DNA from 4 places in the Undibacterium sp. Ji83W genome. Region 3 is predicted to be linked to each of the others. Evidence: predicted binding sites of a transcription regulator. Region 3 holds the regulator's gene; each other region holds the start of a gene.
What was found. The regulator sigma-54, encoded in region 3, starts transcription at its own class of promoters, with help from an activator protein. The targets are predictions, from matches to a motif close to TGGCANGNAANCTGCTTT.

Region 1 (4,939 bases), on a different contig from region 3:
CGTGAATACCTGAATGACCACGGCATCGTGGAATCCAAGGTCGTTGCTGGCAAAGAAGAAGCTGGTGAAAAATTCGCCGATTATTTCGACTATTCAGAAACCCTGGGCACCATCCCTTCTCACCGCGCCCTGGCCCTGTTCCGTGGCCGCCGTGAAGAAATGCTGACAGTCAGCCTGCGCCTGGATAGCGAAGAAGAAAAACCAAAATGGGATGCACCGCTGAACCCATGCGAAAGCCGCATCGCTGCCCGCTTTGGCGTGAGCCAGAAAGACCGCCCAGCCGATAAATGGCTGGTGGATACAGTGCGCTGGGCCTGGCGCGTCAAGGTCTTCATGCATCTCGATACTGAGCTGATGGGCAAGCTGCGCGAAACCGCAGAAGTCGAAGCCATCAATGTATTTGCCCGCAACCTGAAAGCCCTGCTGCTGGCAGCACCTGCTGGCCCACGCGCCACCATGGGTCTTGATCCTGGCCTGCGTACCGGCGTCAAGGTGGCGATTGTTGATGCGACGGGCAAGGTCGTTGAATATGCGACTATCTACCCGCATCAGCCACGCAATGACTGGGATGGTTCCCTGCATGTATTGGCGCAACTGGCGGCTAAACATAATGTATCGCTGATCTCTATCGGCAATGGCACGGCTTCGCGTGAAACCGACAAGCTGGCAGGCGATTTGATCAAGCTCAAACCCGAGCTCAAGCTGACCAAGATCGTGGTCTCTGAAGCTGGCGCATCTGTCTATTCCGCTTCTGAATTTGCATCCAAAGAATTGCCTGACCTGGATGTGTCCATCCGTGGTGCGGTATCGATTGCACGCCGCCTGCAAGACCCACTGGCTGAGCTGGTGAAGATTGATCCCAAGTCTATCGGCGTAGGCCAGTACCAGCATGATGTTAGCCAGTCACAACTGGCGCGCTCACTCGATGCAGTGGTTGAAGATTGCGTGAATGCGGTTGGTGTCGATGTGAATACCGCTTCTGCCCCTTTGCTGGCACGCGTGTCTGGCCTGTCGTCCAGCGTGGCGCAAAGCATCGTCAATTTCCGCGATGCCAAGGGCATGTTTAATTCACGTTCCGACTTGCGCTCTGTACCGCGCCTGGGTGACAAGACCTTCGAGCAGGCAGCCGGTTTCTTGCGCATCATGAACGGCAGCAACCCGCTCGATGCTTCTGCAGTCCATCCTGAATCTTATCCTCTGGTAGAAAAAATCCTGGCGGATATCAAGAAGGACGTGAAGGGCGTCATCGGTGATGCTGGTTTGCTGAAGTCTTTGAATCCAGCCAAATACGCCGATGAAAAATTTGGTGTACCGACTATCACCGACATCATCGGTGAACTGGAAAAACCAGGCCGTGACCCACGTCCAGAATTCACTACCGCCACCTTCAAGGACGGCGTAGAAGAAATCAAGGATTTGCGCCCTGACATGATCCTGGAAGGCGTGGTCACCAACGTGGCTGCCTTTGGTGCTTTCGTTGATATCGGTGTGCATCAGGATGGCCTGGTACATATCTCTGCCTTGTCGAATACTTTCGTCAAAGACCCGCATACAGTTGTTAAAGCCGGGCAAGTCGTCAAAGTGAAAGTGCTGGAAGTCGATGTCAAACGCCAGCGTATCGCCCTGACCATGCGTTTGACAGATGCTGCATCTGTGGCAGGCAGCAAGCCTGAACAACGCGGTGACCGTAATGACGCCAAGCGCCTCAATCAACACCGCTCACAAGCCCAGGCACCAGCACCTGCTGGTAATGCAATGGCAGCGGCGTTTGCGAAATTGCGTGGGTAAGTAGTAACTAAGCAATAAGCAAGCAATAAACTCAATGATCAGACTGTCCCAAATTGTGACAGTCTGATCAGAGTTGCGAAATAATGTTACACCCGGATTTTCTATATACCTCTTCCCAGCAAGTCCATCACCAGTACCAGCAGTAAATTCCCCTCTGTACCCTTCCTATCTCCAGTCTGCACCTGCTGTGTTTTTCTTTCAGGAAAACATTTCCAGCATGGCACGCCGTTTGCGTTGTTATCCCCGTGTCGCAGCTTATGCGCACCATCTAATAAACAACGGAGACCACCATCATGAACATGGCAGACATCAGCAAACTCGGTATCAGCAATCCTTTCGCCAAACGCTACGATAATTTCATAGGCGGTAAATTTGTGGCACCGGTCAAGGGTGAATATTTCGAGAACATCAGCCCTGTCATCGGCCAGGCATTTTGCGAAGTGGCGCGCTCAACGGCTGAAGATGTGGAACTGGCACTTGATGCTGCCCATGCTGCAAAAGTGGCCTGGGGTAAAACTTCGCCAGCCGAGCGCGCCAACATTCTCAACAAGATCGCTGATCGCATGGAAGCCAATCTGAGCCTGCTCGCGACCGCAGAGACTATAGACAATGGCAAACCCATACGCGAAACCATGGCGGCAGATATTCCGCTGGCGATAGACCACTTCCGTTACTTTGCCGGTTGCATACGTGCGCAGGAAGGCTCGGTTTCACAGATCGATGACCAGACTTATGCCTATCACTTTCATGAACCGCTAGGCGTCGTTGGCCAGATCATTCCATGGAACTTCCCTATCCTGATGGCAGTGTGGAAAATGGCACCTGCCCTGGCCGCAGGCAATTGCATCGTCATGAAACCGGCAGAACAGACACCGGCCTCCATCATGGTATTGGTTGATTTGATCAAGGACCTGTTACCACCCGGAGTCTTCAATGTCGTCAATGGCTTTGGCCTGGAGGCAGGCAAGCCACTGGCATCAAGCAAACGCATCGCCAAGATTGCCTTTACCGGTGAGACTGGGACTGGCCGCTTGATCATGCAATATGCTTCGCAAAACCTGATTCCTGTAACTCTGGAACTGGGTGGCAAATCGCCGAATATCTTCTTTGCCGATGTCATGGAAAAAGATGATGCCTTCTTCGACAAATGCCTGGAAGGCTTTGCCATGTTTGCGCTGAACCAGGGTGAAGTCTGCACCTGCCCTTCACGCGTATTGATACAGGAATCCATCTATGACCAGTTCATGGCCAGGGCCATCAAACGTGTTGCCGCCATCAAGCAGGGCAACCCGCTCGACAGCGCCACCATGATAGGTGCGCAGGCTTCACAGGAACAACTGGAAAAAATCCTGTCTTACCTGGACATAGGCAAACAGGAAGGCGCGCAACTCTTGATAGGCGGCGAAAGAAATATGCTGGATGGCGATCTAGCCAAGGGTTACTACGTCAAACCGACCATCTTCCAGGGCCACAACAAGATGCGCATCTTCCAGGAAGAAATCTTTGGCCCGGTAGTGTCCGTCACGACCTTCAAGGATGAAGAAGACGCGATCTCTATCGCCAACGATACCCTGTATGGCCTGGGTGCAGGTTTGTGGACACGCGACGGTTCCCGCGCCTTCCGCGTTGGCCGCGCCATCGAAGCTGGCCGCGTCTGGACTAATTGCTACCACCTGTATCCGGCGCATGCTGCATTTGGCGGTTATAAACAATCCGGCATAGGACGTGAAAACCACAAGATGATGCTGGATCATTATCAACAGACTAAAAACCTGCTGGTGAGCTATAACCCGAATGCGATGGGGTTCTTTTAGTAATCATTAAATTCAAGACCTCTCAACACAGAGGCACAGAGACACAGAGAAGAGCAAGAGAAGGTCAAAACACAATCTTATCTCTGTGTCTCCATAAAAGTAGAGACACAGAGACAAATTTTAAAATATATCCTTCCAGGATTTCTCTTGCCTTTCTCTGTGTCTCCGTGTCTCTGTGGTGAGCTTTTTGGTCTTTACGTAAAACAACCGAAACAAACAAAATGACCACCACACCCGCCCGCGTCACTGCAACTCCCGCTGCACTCGAATTTATCAGTACGCTGCAAACCAAATACGGCCCGCTATTATTTTTCCAGTCTGGCGGTTGCTGTGATGGCAGTTCACCGCTTTGTTATGCAAGGAATGAATATGGCATAGGCGATGCCGATGTGTATCTGGGTGATCTGGATGGCACGCCGTTTTATATGGGCAGCGATCAGTTTGAATACTGGCGGCACACGCAACTGATCATTGATGTCGTCAATGGCATGGGTGGCATGTTTTCACTCGACAATGGCACGGGCAAGCGTTTCCTGACGCGCTCGCGCCTGTTCACTGATGAAGAAAATGATTTGCTTGGTACTGCGGTTTTGCACGGCCCGCAGGTTTGATCAGTCACTCTTCAGAGCGGCTAGCTTGCGATAAATTGTATTGCGCGACACGCCCAGGGCCTTGGCCGCAGCAGTGACATTACCCTGATGCTGTTGCAGGGTCTGTTGTATGGCATCCATTTCCAGCGCGTCCAGACTGGATGGTGTTTGACTCAAGGCTATGGCGACGGGCTTGAGTGCCATGTCCATGTCTTCCAGAAAATCTTCAGGCAAATGTTCGAGACGAATTTCCATATCGGCGTCCGTCATGACAATGGCGGTGCGCAAGAGATTCGTCAATTGGCGGAAGTTACCCGGCCAGCCATGCGCGTGAAACAACTGCATGACTGTAGGTGCTATCCGGTATTGCCTGCCTTCGCTTTCTGTCGCCAGGACTTTGGCAATGACAACATCAAGGTCTGTGCGTTCGCGCAAGGGTGGCAGGCGCACTACCAGGCCATTCAGGCGGTAATACAGGTCATCACGGAATTCGCCTTTGCCTATCATCTCGCGCAAATTACGATTGGTGGCGCAGATCAGGGCGAGGTTGACCGGGATGGATTTGCTGCTACCGAGAGGAGTCACCATGCGTTCTTGCAAGACCCGCAGCAAACGGGCTTGCAGATTGAGGGGCATGTCACCGATTTCATCAAGGAATAGTGTGCCGCCATTCGCCTGCAAGATCTTGCCTATATTGCCTTTCTTGCGTGCGCCAGTGAATGCGCCATCTTCATAGCCGAATAACTC
Region 2 (4,939 bases), on a different contig from region 3:
ACCATCGATGGCATTCAATGTATTGGCGGCCTCCAGGCGTATGCTGGCATCCGCTTCGTTGTAACTACCATCGGGATTTTGTGCCAGCATTTTTTGCAGCACAGGTTTTAAATTGGGGTTGGGGCTATCCAGCAAAGCCTTGACTGCTGCCTTGCGCACCACCGGGTCACTGGCTTGCAAATTGGCGGTGGCAATCAGCATTTGCAGGCGAGATTTGATTTCGCTATCGTTTTCTTTCAGATAGGCTTTGTTCAGCAAGGGCAATTGCTCTGGCGTTGCTTCTTTTTCCAGTGCCGTGGCAGCGACGAGCCGGGTATTTTTGTCTGGTGAAAATAATCTCAGGCCTGACAGAGCACTATCCAGGGCAGCACGCAGACGATTATTGATGGTGATTGCCTCGGCATCATCCGGCAGCTTTTGCATTTTCCCAGTGCTAAGATCCTTTGCCTGTTCGCCATCTACCAGATAGACGGCGACATCCTTGGCAAATAAAGTTTCATTTTTCAGTGCAGTCAATACTTCTGCCGCCTCTTCATTACCCAGGGCTGCTATGGAATTGACTGCGGTAATACGCGCATCAGGATCCTCACCCGCCAACGCCTGCAAGAGCTTGCCATCAATAGCAGCGTGCGCTGTCAGACTGAACACGAGCAAGACCAAGCTCGTGCAGATTTTACGAAATATCATAAGCAACCAGGTCAGGGATGGGAAATCAGGAACAGTACCCAGGGCAATCGATGTGAAAGCCCTGAGTGGTCTGCGTCAATCCTTAAACACTTATTGAATTACAGCTTCTGCTTGCCTTCATTGCCCGGAATGAAAGGGCTCCATGGTTGCGCGCGGATAGGTGTCTTGGTTTTATAGACGACGCTGAACTGACCATCCGCCTTGATCTCGCCTATCATGACTGGCTTGTGCAGGTGATGATTGGTTTTGTCCATCGTCAATTCAAAACCGGAAGGTGCCTTGAAAGTTTGCCCGCCCATGGCAGCAATGACTTTGTCGGTATCTGTGGACTTGGCTTTTTCAACTGCCTGCTTCCACATATACATGCCTACATAAGTCGCTTCCATAGGATCATTGGTCACCACTGTTGCGGCATTAGGCAGTTTTTTGGCAACTGCATAGTCTTTCCATTTCTTGATGAATTCGGTATTCACCGGGTTTTTCACAGACTGGAAGTAATTCCAGGCTGCCAGATGACCCACCAATGGCTTGGTATCGACACCACGCAATTCTTCTTCACCGACTGAGAATGCGACGACAGGCACATCCGTTGCCTTCAGGCCAGCGTTGCCGAGTTCTTTATAGAATGGAACATTGGAGTCACCATTGATGGTGGAGATAACCGCAGTCTTGCCACCCGCAGCAAATTTCTTGATATTGGCAACAATGGTCTGGTAATCAGAGTGGCCGAATGGGGTGTAGACTTCATCAATGTCAGTATCCTTGACTCCCTTGCTATGCAGGAAGGCGCGCAGGATTTTGTTGGTGGTGCGTGGATACACATAGTCAGTACCCAGCAAGACAAAACGCTTGGCACCACCACCCTCTTTCGACATCAGGTATTCTGTGGCAGGAATAGCTTGCTGGTTAGGCGCAGCACCTGTGTAGAAAACATTCTTCTCCAGCTCTTCACCCTCATATTGAACCGGGTAAAACAGCAGGCTATTGAGTTCTTTGAAGACGGGCAATACGGATTTACGCGATACCGAAGTCCAGCAACCAAACACCACGGATACTTTATCTTGCGATACCAGTTGGCGGGCTTTTTCGGCAAACAATGGCCAGTTAGAAGCAGGATCAACGATCACCGCTTCCAGTTTTTTGCCCATGACACCACCTTTGGCATTGATTTCATCTATCGTCATCAGGGCCACATCTTTGAGCGATGTCTCCGAGATTGCCATAGTGCCAGACAGGGAATGCAGAATGCCGACTTTGATGGTATCGGCGGCCCGTGCCTGCGTAAGCCAGCCAGAAGCGGCCAGGGTCATTGCGGCGACAGCAGTTGCTTTCAAAACAGTACGACGTGACATGTTTTCTCCTGATAGTGGTGAGGTCATGGAAAGAAAAACCGAACTTCCACCAAGTGGAGTAGCAGATAACGTGCCAGCTGATAAAAACAAAAAACCAAGCACGAATTCCAATAATTAAATAGTTACAAATCCGGCAGAGGTAGATGCGCACGAAGTCAAACAAGTCAGGAACAAGAAAACTTGCTAACTATTCCAGTGCACAGAGCTGAGGAAAACATTAGAAAAAATTGGCGAAAATGATGCGAAACGATCTTTTAAATATGCCAACTCCACTTTTCGGTGCATCTGCGCGCTGAAATTGTGCGAAAAATAAGACCGCCACCTGTTATGTAGTCTTACTTGCAGTCTGAATAAAAAAGCAAAATGCCTTTAAAAGCATATCGAAAAGCAACAATTCATCAAAAACGCAATTTTCTTTAATCTGACCTAAGCCGATGTTTTATTGGATTTAATTTATGAATCCTTAGTAAAAAATATGCAATTCTCGGGATATTGATACGAAGCAGAGCTAAAACATATAAAACCTGTTTGAAAAAAATAGCACTTTATATACTTGTTGCTCTAATATGTAGACATAAGGGAATTTTAAAAAAAGCAATATTTTTATTGATTGTTTCCTAATGGTGGTCATGGTGAATCAATTTGATGAATTCAGCGTTCTACCCGCAGCTAATGCTGCCCCTCTGCCCGCTTCGGTAGTAGGTATCTCCACGGATGCCAGGCTTCAATACCTGATAGACAATACCCCAGCTATCATCTACAGCAGTGTGCCCACGGGCGATTTCAAAATGACTTTCGTCAGCAACAACGCCTTGCATGTACTTGGCTATCATCCTGACGAAATGGTCGCGGACCCCAATTTCTGGTTTGAGCATATACATCCTAGTGATGTACCCGAGATTTTCTCCAGCATTGCCAAACTGTTTACCGAGGGTGAAAGAACCTATGAATACCGCTTCATGAGCCGTAGCGGCCAGTATGTCTGGATGCATGACATGTTGAGGTTGATACGTGACAAAGATGGTAATCCTGTTGAAGTTGTGGGTTCCTTGACTGACATCACCAAACGCAAGGAGATGGAAGCAGCCTTGTTCAAGAAAGGTGAAGAGCAACATCTTTTGATCAAAAAACTGCAAGAAGCCCACGAGCAGCTATTGCAATCAGAAAAAATGGCTTCGGTCGGCCAACTGGCCGCTGGTATTGCACACGAAATCAATAACCCCATAGGTTTTATCAATTCAAATATCGGCAGTTTGCAAAACTATGTAGAAAAATTATTTGAAGTCATCAATCAGTATGAAGATTTGATACAGCAACAGTCCCCACCAACTGCCGTCAGCAAAATGGATGAACTAAAAGAAAAGGCGGATCTGGAATTTTTAAAGGAAGACATACAGGATCTGGTGCGTGAGTCCATGGATGGGCTCAAACGCGTGAAAGATATCGTGCAGTCTTTGAAGGATTTTTCTCATGTCGGTGAAACAGACTGGCAGGAAGCCGATTTGCACCAGGGAATAGACAGCACCCTCAACATCGTCAAAAACGAGATCAAATACAAAGCCAATGTCGTCAAGGAATATGGCCAGGTACCATTGGTGAAATGCATTATTTCCCAGGTCAATCAGGTAGTCATGAACTTGCTGGTGAATGCCTCACATGCCATCAAAGAAAACGGCATGATCAAAATCAGCACTGGATGCGAGAAAGACATGGCATGGATCAAGGTATTGGATACCGGCTCTGGCATCCCGCAAGAAAACCTGAATCGCATCTTCGAACCTTTTTTTACGACTAAACCCGTAGGTAGTGGCACTGGCCTGGGTTTATCACTTTCCTACGGCATCATCAAAAAGCATGGCGGACGCATAGACGTACAAAGCGTCATGGGGAAAGGGACTTGCTTCACCGTCTGGTTACCTTTGCATCAGACAAATACATCGACTGAGTCATGATACTGCTCTCTATTAGTCAGCCGGCAGAATCGCATACAGCATATTGAAATCATATTGAAGAACAGACAGGGCTATCGCCATGAATACGATAGAACAAGACAGTATCGATATAGAAGCTGAACTCAATGTCGCCATTGATACCAATGCATTGCATTTGCACTATCAACCTACAGTCGATTTGCAGACAGGACATGTGGTTGGAGCAGAAGCATTGTTGCGCTGGCAGCATCCCATCCATGGCAAGATCCCACCTGCAGTACTTATTCCGGCCGCCGAGAAATCTGATCTCATCGTGCGTCTGGGTGAATGGATTATCAAGCAGGTTTGCAAAGATATCGTCCACTGGAATTTGACAGGTCTGAATCCCCCCTGTGTTGCCATTAATATCTCGCCCATACAATTGCAAAGCAGCGACTTTAACAACCGTCTCTCTGGAATTCTGGAAAGTATGGCTGTCACGCCAGATAAAGTATCACTGGAAATAACGGAACAAATACTGATGTATCGTAGCGACAGTATAGATAAAGTCTTCAGCGACTTCAAAAAACAAGGATTTACTTTATCACTGGATGACTTCGGTACTGGTTATTCAGCCCTGAGTTATCTCAAACATTATCCGTTCGACTATGTCAAGATCGATCGGTCTTTTGTTCAGGAGTTACCGCACAATCTAGACGATGCATCCATTACCAGAGCTGTTATTTCCATGGCGCACAGTCTGGGTATCAAAGTCATTGCCGAAGGAGTCGAGACTGAGGCCCAATGCAAATTCCTGAGCGATAATATGTGCGACCAGATACAGGGGCATTTCTTCGCAAAACCCCTGGACTCTGAGCAAATGCAACTTTTCCTGCAAGAGAAACCAGTTCTGGACAAGCATTTACTGCGCTTGGGAAAACCTGATCGCACCCTGCTTCTAGTAGATGACGAACCTAATATACTGAGTGC
Region 3 (4,939 bases):
TTGCTGGAAATCACAAAAAAAGGCATGGCAATGACTGCCGTGGTGGATGAACAGCAGCAGGTGCTGGGCATTTTCACTGATGGTGACTTGCGTCGCCTGATGGATGGCACGCGTGATTTTACCCAGTTGCGCATTGCCGATGTCATGAACCACAGCCCGCGCCGCATACGTCCGGAACAATTGGCCGTCGAAGCCGTCGAAGTCATGGAAACTTACCGCATCAACCAGTTGCTGGTCGCTGACGACAGCGGCAAACTGGTGGGTGCCTTGCATATACATGACCTGACCAGGGCCAAGGTGATTTGATGAATAATTCTGTAGATTCTGTAGAACGAGCCAGCAAAGTCCGGCTCATGATCTTTGATGTAGACGGTATTTTGACCGACGGCAGCCTGTATTTTGGCCCCGAAGGTGAAACGATGAAGTGTTTTAACGTGCTCGATGGGCAAGGTATCAAACTCTTGCAACAGGCAGGCATCATCACGGCCATCATCAGTGCGCGGCAATCGGCCATCGTCAGCAAGCGTGCGGCTGACCTTGGCATCAGCCATGTCAGCCAGGGCGTCCATGACAAGAAAAGCGCATTCCTTGAACTGCTGGCGAAGCTTGATATCCCTGCGCAAGACTGCGGCTTTATCGGTGACGATGTGATTGATTTGCCAATACTGACAAGAGTTGGCTTTGCTGCCAGCGTACCGAATGCCCATGCCGAAGTCCAACAACGCGTGCTATACATTACCAAAGCCACTGGCGGCCAGGGTGCCGCGCGCGAAGTCTGCGACTTCATCCTGCGTGCCCAGGGTAAATATGAACAGGCTTTGCAAGCATATCTGACATGAAATCCCACATGACCATAGACCGCTTCCGCATCTGGCTGGCCGTGATCCTGCTGGGTGTCCTGACCCTGGGTACTATCTGGGTCATGGAGGTCATACGCCGTAATGCCAACGACGAGCAAAACCGCAGCTCGGCCAGGTCAGCGCCTGATTATTATGTAGAGAAATTCAATTTCATACGCCTGTCGAATAATGGCAAAGCCAATTACCACATCACCGGCGACAGCCTGGTGCATTTGCCGCGTACTGACAATATAGAAATCAAGCACCCGCAAATCAACAGCTTTGACCAGGACAGGCCGCCCCTGCACCTGCGTGCTGACCTGGCCGTGGTGTCACAAAAATCATCGCTGGTCACACCCAGGCGCGAGCATGATGAAGTTCACCTTCATGATCATGTCAGCATGGAAAGGCCAGAGGGCCTGAGCTCACAATTCGTGCGCGTGGAATCAGATTATCTCTTGCTACTGCCGGATGATGATATCGTGAAAACCGACAAGCCAATATTGATCACGACCGGCAAAGCGGTATCCACGGCGACTGGCATGATTGCCAATAATTCTACCCAACATCTGTCGATGCTGAGCAAGGTTCACATTCAACTCAAGAAGCGTGAAGCAGCTCCCAAAGCAGACAGCAAATAATCAAGAAAGCGAATATGCGTATGATCAATACACCATTCAGCGTCGCCCGCTTATTTAGCCTGGCCTGCCTGAGCCTGGCCTGTGTTTCTGCCCATGCAGAAAAGGCCGACAGTAATAAAGAGACCATCATCGAAGCCGGTTATGGCGAGAGTGATGGCAAGACCAGTGTGCGCAGACTGTCCAAGGGTGTCTCGCTGGTGCGCGGTACACTGAACGTCAAGGCAGAAAATGCCGTCGTCACCGAAGGCCCGAATGGCGATCAGTTTGTCGTCCTGACTGGCGGCAGTAACCGCAAGGTCAGCTTCCGCCAAAAACGTGATGGCGGCCCTGATCTGTGGGTAGATGGCGAAGCTGACCGTGCCGAATACAATCAAAGTACAGAAATCGTCAAATTCATTTCCAAGGCCAAGGTGCGCTACCTGGAAGGCAAGCGTGTCACCCAGGAACAAGAAGGCGAATACCTGTCTTACGATAGCAAGAATGACTTTTTCATCGGCACCAACTCGACCAGTGGCCAGCATGTGGATGGTTCTGGCAGCCTGAAAATCATCTTGCAACCAAAACCAGAAAAACAGGCTAATTAAGATGACAGTACAGTCCAGCAGCACCTTGCTCGTCAAGGGCCTGCAAAAGCGCTATGGCGCGCGCCAGGTGGTGCGCGATGTTTCCCTGCTACTGAAAAGCGGTGAAGTAGTGGGTTTGCTGGGGCCGAATGGCGCAGGCAAGACCACCTCGTTTTACATGATCGTTGGACTGGTACCTTCCGACGCCGGGGATATCACGATTGATGATGTGAATATTTCACAACTGCCTATCCATGAGCGGGCGGTACTGGGTTTGTCTTATCTGCCGCAAGAAGCTTCGGTATTTCGCAAGCTGACGGTGGAAGACAATATCCGCGCCGTACTCGAATTGCAAAAAGACAGCGAAGGCAAATATCTTGGTGCCAAGAAAATTGAGCAAAGGCTCAATGCTCTGCTGGCAGATTTGCAGATAGAAAAAATACGCGAGAGCCAGGCGCTGTCACTTTCAGGTGGCGAACGCCGCCGGGTAGAGATTGCCCGCGCTCTGGCCACCAACCCCCGCTTTGTGTTGCTGGATGAACCCTTTGCTGGTGTTGACCCGATTGCCGTGATCGAGATCCAGCGCATTGTGCGCTTCCTCAAGGAACGCGGCATAGGCGTGTTGATCACGGACCATAATGTGCGCGAGACCCTGGGTATCTGTGATCACGCTTACATCATTAATCAAGGCGCGGTACTTGCCAGTGGCAAGCCTGACGACATCATACAAAATGAATCTGTACGTCGCGTTTATCTCGGAGAACATTTCCGGATGTGACGGGAATCATCATGAAACAAAGCCTGCAACTACGTACCTCACAACATCTGGCCTTGACGCCGCAATTGCAGCAATCAATACGATTATTGCAGTTATCGACTTTGGAATTGCATCAGGAGCTGGAGACGCTGCTGACTGACAATCCCATGCTGGAACGCGTCGATGATCCGCTCGACCACGCCGTGCGCCTGCTGGCCGACGGTGCCATCAATACCAGCAGCACTTCTGCCGATGCCGGCATGGAAGCACCCGCAGCAAGAGAAGACAGTGACAGGGCTGCTGAACCAGTGGCGGCTGATGCTGAAACCGTCATCAGCAATGACAGCACTACCTCCAGTGAAGAAGACTGGGGCTTTGATGACGTGCAGCATGGCAGCAAATCAGGCGATGATGAAGATGGCCGCCCGCAACTGGGCGCAGCCCATGTCACCCTGCGTGAACACTTGCTGGAACAGATGCGCCTGAACCTGCGCGAACCACGTGACCGCGCCCTGGTCGAGCTGATGATAGATGCGCTGGACAGCAATGGTTACCTGACTGAAACACTGGATGAAATACATGCCAGTTTGCCACTGGAACTTTGTGTAGAACCAGAAGAGCTGGCTTTTGCCCTGAACATGCTGCAAAGCTTTGACCCGGCTGGTGTCGGCGCACGCAGCCCCTCAGAGTGCCTGGCATTGCAAATCAGGCGCTTGCCCAAGATCGCTTTTGTCACGCGCAGGCTGGCGTTGCAAATTGTTGAAACGCAACTGACTTTATTTGCGCAAAGAGATTTCACCAAACTCAAGAAAATCCTCGACTGTGATGATGAAGATTTGCGCGATGCACAAACTGTCATCCGCATGTGCAAACCCAGGCCCGGCATCGCTTTTGCTGCCGATGAATCTGACTATGTGGTGCCAGATGTCATCGTCAGAAAATCGGGCAATGGCTGGCAAGTCATGCTGAATCAGGACGTCATGCCCAGGCTGCGGGTAAGCAGCATGTATGCCAACATCATGAAACAAAACCGCGGCGAAGCAGGCATGGGCGCACAGCTACAGGAAGCGCGCTGGCTCATCAAGAACATGCGGCAACGCTTCGAGACCATATTGCGCGTTGCACAAGCGATAGTCGAAAGGCAACGCAATTTTTTCACGCATGGTGCTGTTGCCATGCGCCCCCTTGTTTTGCGCGAAATTGCTGATACACTAGGATTACACGAGAGCACTATCTCACGTGTTACAACTCAAAAATACATGTTGACCCCACATGGCATGTTTGAGTTGAAGTACTTTTTCGGCAGCCATGTCGCGACGGAAACAGGGGGTGAAGCATCTTCCACCGCGATACGTGCACTCATCAAGCAGTTGATAGGAGCAGAAGACCAGAAAAGCCCACTCTCTGATAGCAAAATTGCAGACATGCTGGGTGAACAGGGCATGGTAATTGCCCGACGGACAGTTGCCAAATACCGTGAAGCCCTGAAAATCCCCCCAGTCAGTTTGCGTAAATCTTTGTAAGCAGTCCTTGTAATCACGGTTTGAATTGCTATATATGATTTAGCTCAAGGCAAATAAATGCCATGCGCTTATTGTTAAAGCAAGTAACATCACTATAGGAGCACAGTATGAATCTCACCATCAGTGGACACCACGTCGAAGTAACTCCTGCAATTCGTGAATATGTACATACCAAACTAGAACGTATCAGGCGGCATTTCGACCAGGTCATTGATATCGCCGTCATCCTGACGGTGGACAAGCTCCGGGAAAAGGAAAAACGACACAAAGCCGACATTAATTTGCATATCAGCGGTAAAGATATCCACGTTGAAAGTCTGGCGCATGATCTGTATGCAGCAATCGATGCACTGGTAGACAAACTTGATCGCCAGGTCATCAAGCATAAAGATAAAATGCAAGACCATCAGCACGACGCCATCAAGCACATACCTGATCCGGCCTCGGCTTCATAAGACCCCAGTCCTTACCCGAACAGGGTTGTGGACATCCAAAACAAGGACGCTAGAAGGCGTCCTTTTTGTTGGGTGAATGGTTTCTTGTAGGTCTAGTTTCTGACATTTAAAATAAATAATTTACTTTTATTGTCGTTTGTCACATACGCTGCTTAACAAGC
Region 4 (4,939 bases), on a different contig from region 3:
GACTTGCGGATTTCAACTGATGGAACAGAAAGGCGAACTTCTTCACCGACAATGTCGCTGAGGCTGGCCGCAGCCCTGCCAGCGCCGACATTGAATACCTCGCTTAATGCATCGAGATGAAGTTCGGTCAGGGAATTCATTTTCAGCTCGCGAAATAATTGAGGACGATAGTGATGGATTTCTCAGTAACCGGTTTAGCCACGAAGATGGTGCCTATGGAAGTGGCCCTGTTTTGCATGGTGTCCTGCACATTCGCCGAAAAAATGGCGATGCGTAGTTCTGGATGTTGTTGCAAGATTTGCTCAGCAGCATCAGTTCCCAATATGCCTGGCATATTGATGTCCATGGTGCAAAAGTCTGGTTTGTTCTCTATGACTGACTTGATGGCTTCTTCGCCATTGCCAGCTTCAAAAAATTCCCAGTCTGGATGCACTGCTTTGACGTGCGCACGGATCACCATGCGAGAAACTTTACTATCGTCAACAATAAGTAGTTTTTTCATAATATATTTTATGCAAGATAAATGCCCCCAAAGAGTGTGAGTGGCAGCGTAAATTCATTCTACCTTAGTGAGACACAAAATTCGTGGTTCAGATGATCAATTAATGTTTCAAATGATTACGCTTTTTGCTTCAGGCGTCGCCATAAAGTCGTTCTGCTGATGCCCAGATAGTCCGCAGCCGCTTCGCGGTTGTGATTGAATCTTTCCATGACGAGTTCCAGAGACTCAAGGGCGGGCATATTGTTGACTGTATTGCCTGCATTGACCGTATTCAAGGCGTATTGATGCTGGCCCAGTTCAGGCAGGATTTTCGCGACGAAGCCAGGGGTCAGGGCTTGCAGGGGTTCGGCTGCCAAAAACAGAGCGAGGCGTTCCATGAGATTGCGTAATTCTCTTACATTTCCCGGCCAGTCATAATCTTGCAGCAGGGTGCTGCAACTGCCTATTTCAGCATGCAGATTGGCGTGTGGCCTGATACCCATGGCAGCCAAGGCGTGCTTGAGACACCATTCTGTCAGAGGTAGCAAGTCGTCGGGACGGTCGCGTAATGCGGGCAGATGCAGGCGCAGTACGGCCAGACGGAAATACAGGTCAGCACGAAACTTTCCTTCTTTTACCCGACTTTCCAGGTTGCAATGGGTAGCGCTGATGATGCGTACGTCTACAGGTATCGGGCGCATGCTGCCCACGCGGTTGATCTCCCGTTCTTCCAGTACACGCAATAAACGGGTTTGCAAACTCAATGGCATTTCACCGATTTCATCCAGGAATACCGTTCCTCTATGAGCGATTTCAAACAAGCCTGCATGACCACCCCGTTTGGAGCCGGTGAATGCGCCTTCTTCATAGCCAAATAATTCAGATTCCAGCAGGCTTTCGGCAATGGCGCCACAATTCACGGCAACGAAGGGTTGGCGTGCGCGCGTACTTTCCCTGTGCAAGGCCTGGGCCGCGAGTTCCTTGCCTGTGCCTGTTTCACCTTGTAACAACACAGTCGCCGGAGAGCGGGCAAACAAGGCGATGGACTTGCGGGTAGCCTGCATGAGGGCAGAGTCACCCCGTAAATCGTTCAGCCCATGTTTGGCACGCAAAGATTCTGCGGCAGAGTGGTGCCGTCCCCTGGCCGATTCCAGTCGTGTCAGACGGGCGATTTCCAGGGCATCGTCAAAGGCTTGTCGTATCGATGTGGCGGAATACATGAAAATGCCTGTCAGGCCAGCTTCTTCAGCCAGGTCGGTAATCAGGCCGGCACCGACAATGACCTTGATGCCGCCAGCCTTGAGTTCACTGATCTGGGCACGGGCATCTTCTTCGGTGACATAGGTGCGCTGCTCCAGCGGGAAGCCGAAAGTGGTTTTGAAGTCGGCCAGTTCCGGCATGGTTTCCTGGTAATTGATCAGGCCGATGGCGGGTGACACCTTGCGCGCCCTGGCCAATGCCTGCATGACATCAAAGCCACTGGCCTTGGCGATGACGACAGGGACTGGCAAGCGGTTCTTGAGATAAGCACCGTTAGAACCCGCCGCGATAACGGCATCGCATCTTTCGGTTTGCAGGCGCTCTTTCAGGTATTGCGCGGCCTCTTCAAAACCCATGTGTATGGGTTCTATGTCGGCGCTGACATCATATTCAACCATGATGTCACGGAACATGTCGAACAGGCGTGATATCGACACCGTCCAGATGACGGGCTTGTCCTGATTATCACGAATTGTTGGTGGGTGTTTCATAATTGTTTCATTTTTGCTTGAATGGATGTTTCAATTTTCAATATGAAACAGCATTATGAAACAAAATTGAAACAATGCACAGGCTTTATCCTGCTCTCAAAGAAAATAAGTGTTTGATTTATATGAGGATGATAAGGAAATGTCTTTGTCATGCTCACGCTGGCACGCCGTTTGCAATGTGCATCCCAGAATCTGTTCATTAACCTGAAAGCATACACATGAGTACATACTCCGCAGGTGCCGCCTTCCGCAAGGCGATGCAGGAAGAATCCCCTCTGCAAGTCGTCGGTGCAATCAATGCCAATCACGCCTTGCTGGCAAAACGTGCCGGTTTCAAGGCGATCTACCTGTCTGGTGGCGGCGTCGCAGCTGGTTCCCTGGGTTTGCCTGACCTGGGTATTTCCAATCTCGATGACGTGCTGACCGATGTACGCCGCATTACTGATGTTTGCGACCTGCCTTTGCTGGTGGATATTGATACCGGCTTTGGTTCTTCTGCCTTCAATGTGGCACGTACTGTCAAATCCATGATCAAGTTTGGCGCTGCTGCCATTCATATTGAAGATCAGGTTGGTGCCAAGCGTTGCGGTCATCGCCCCGGCAAGGAAATCGTCAGCAAGCAGGAAATGGTAGATCGCGTGAAAGCTGCAGTCGATGCCCGTACTGACGACAACTTTGTCATCATGGCACGTACTGATGCGCTGGCAGTTGAAGGACTGGAAGCAGCGATAGACCGTGCCCTGGCTTGCGTGGAAGCTGGCGCAGACATGATCTTCCCGGAAGCGATCACTGAACTGGCGATGTACAAGCAATTCGCCAATGCAGTCAAAGTACCTATCCTGGCAAATATCACTGAATTTGGTGCGACCCCTTTGTTCTCGGTCGAAGAACTGGCTGCGGTGGATGTAGGTCTGGTCTTGTATCCATTGTCCGCTTTCCGTGCCATGAACAAGGCAGCAGAAAACGTCTATGGCGCGATACGTCGCGACGGCACGCAAAAGAATGTCGTTGATACCATGCAAACCCGCATGGAATTGTATGAGCGCATCAATTACCACGACTTTGAACAAAAGCTGGATGCATTGTTTGCGCAGCAAAAATCCAAATAAAAAATAAATATACTTTCCCGCCTTTGTGCTGCATCAAGCCAGCAGGTGGGAATAGCACTTTTAATGTATCAATGGAGAAATAATCATGACTGAAGCAGTTCCTTTCAAACCAAAGAAATCGGTTGCCCTGTCTGGCGTCACTGCTGGCAATACTGCCCTGTGCACCGTAGGCAAAACTGGTAATGACCTGCATTACCGTGGCTACGATATCCTGGACGTGGCTGATGCCTGCGAGTTTGAAGAAATTGCCCATTTGCTGGTGCACGGCAAATTGCCTACCGTCGCAGAATTGAACGGTTACAAGACCAAGTTGAAAGCTTTGCGTGGCTTGCCAGCGAATGTCAAGGCAGCGCTGGAATGCTTGCCAGCATCGTCCCATCCTATGGATGTCATGCGTACTGGTGTATCCACACTGGGTTGTGTCTTGCCAGAAAAAGATGATCACAATCACCCGGGCGCGCGTGATATCGCTGACCGCCTGATGGCTTCGCTGGGTTCCATGCTGCTGTACTGGTACCACTATAGCCACAATGGCAAACGCATAGAAACTGAAACCGATGATGATTCCATAGGTGGTCATTTCCTGCACCTGCTGCACGGTAAAAAGCCAATCGCATCGTGGGAAAAAGCCATGCATACATCGCTGATACTGTATGCAGAGCATGAGTTCAATGCGTCCACCTTTACTGGCCGCGTCATCGCTGGCACGGGTTCTGACATGTACTCAGCCATCACCGGCGCGATCGGTGCCTTGCGCGGCCCTAAACATGGTGGCGCAAATGAAGTCGCATTTGAAATCCAGAAGCGTTACGACAATCCTGATGAAGCAGAAGCGGATATCAAGAAGCGTGTAGAAAACAAGGAAGTCGTGATCGGTTTTGGTCACCCTGTGTACACCATCTCTGATCCACGTAACAAGGTCATCAAGGAAGTGGCGCGTAGCCTCTCAAAAGAAGCTGGCGCAATGAAGATGTTTGATATTGCCGAGCGCCTGGAAACCGTGATGTGGGATATCAAGAAAATGTTCCCCAACCTGGATTGGTTTTCTGCCGTGTCCTATCACATGATGGGTGTGCCGACTGCCATGTTCACACCTTTGTTCGTGATTGCCCGTACATCGGGCTGGGCGGCGCACATTATAGAACAGCGCATCGATAACAAGATCATTCGTCCTAGCGCCAATTATGTTGGTCCTGAAGACCTGAAATTTGTTCCTTTGAATAAACGTAAATAAACAATAGAGGTCGCAATATGAAAGAGCAGGCAGACCTGTCCAAACTCAGCACCAGACGCGCTGTGAAGCAGGATCTGCCGCGTCTGCTGGAACTCATCGCCGATGATGATCTGGGCAAGAACCGTGAAGGCGTAGGCTCTGAGGACGCATGTTATGCCGAGGCTTTTGATCGCATAACAGTTGATGACAATCAGTTTTTGATGGTAGCCGAGCTGGATGGCCGCATCATCGCCATGCAGCAGGTCACTTTCATCCCTGGCCTGAGCAGAAAAGGTTCTACCCGCGCCATGATAGAAAGCGTGCGGGTTGATGGCTATCTGCGCGGGCAGGGCATAGGTCACTGGTTCATACAGCAGGCCATACA

Region 1: adh (aldehyde dehydrogenase) is a predicted target of sigma-54. The motif match lies at 2,007-2,024, and genes of this name have one in related genera.
Region 2: urtA (urea ABC transporter substrate-binding protein) is a predicted target of sigma-54. The motif match lies at 2,098-2,115, and genes of this name have one in related genera.
Region 4: prpB (methylisocitrate lyase) is a predicted target of sigma-54. The motif match lies at 2,393-2,410, and genes of this name have one in related genera.

Annotation. Positions count from the first base shown of each region.
Region 1 is NZ_JBMPOZ010000003.1:37,781-42,719, forward strand. It holds gene ACO0LD_RS06955 (Tex family protein) at 1-1,788, shown strand, start outside; gene adh (aldehyde dehydrogenase) at 2,082-3,602, shown strand; gene ACO0LD_RS06965 (DUF779 domain-containing protein) at 3,824-4,213, shown strand; gene ACO0LD_RS06970 (sigma-54-dependent Fis family transcriptional regulator) at 4,214-4,939, opposite strand, start outside.
Region 2 is NZ_JBMPOZ010000002.1:517,609-522,547, forward strand. It holds gene urtB (urea ABC transporter permease subunit UrtB) at 1-687, opposite strand, end outside; gene urtA (urea ABC transporter substrate-binding protein) at 786-2,039, opposite strand; gene ACO0LD_RS06475 (ATP-binding protein) at 2,669-3,991, shown strand; gene ACO0LD_RS06480 (EAL domain-containing protein) at 4,071-4,939, shown strand, end outside.
Region 3 is NZ_JBMPOZ010000034.1:32,770-37,708, forward strand. It holds gene ACO0LD_RS30150 (KpsF/GutQ family sugar-phosphate isomerase) at 1-306, shown strand, start outside; gene ACO0LD_RS30155 (KdsC family phosphatase) at 306-839, shown strand; gene lptC (LPS export ABC transporter periplasmic protein LptC) at 836-1,480, shown strand; gene lptA (lipopolysaccharide transport periplasmic protein LptA) at 1,495-2,064, shown strand; gene lptB (LPS export ABC transporter ATP-binding protein) at 2,066-2,821, shown strand; gene ACO0LD_RS30175 (RNA polymerase factor sigma-54) at 2,833-4,323, shown strand; gene hpf (ribosome hibernation-promoting factor, HPF/YfiA family) at 4,431-4,778, shown strand.
Region 4 is NZ_JBMPOZ010000001.1:396,372-401,310, reverse strand. It holds gene ACO0LD_RS01855 (chemotaxis protein CheX) at 1-140, opposite strand, end outside; gene ACO0LD_RS01850 (response regulator transcription factor) at 143-502, opposite strand; gene prpR (propionate catabolism operon regulatory protein PrpR) at 619-2,232, opposite strand; gene prpB (methylisocitrate lyase) at 2,451-3,341, shown strand; gene prpC (bifunctional 2-methylcitrate synthase/citrate synthase) at 3,427-4,575, shown strand; gene ACO0LD_RS01830 (GNAT family N-acetyltransferase) at 4,593-4,939, shown strand, end outside.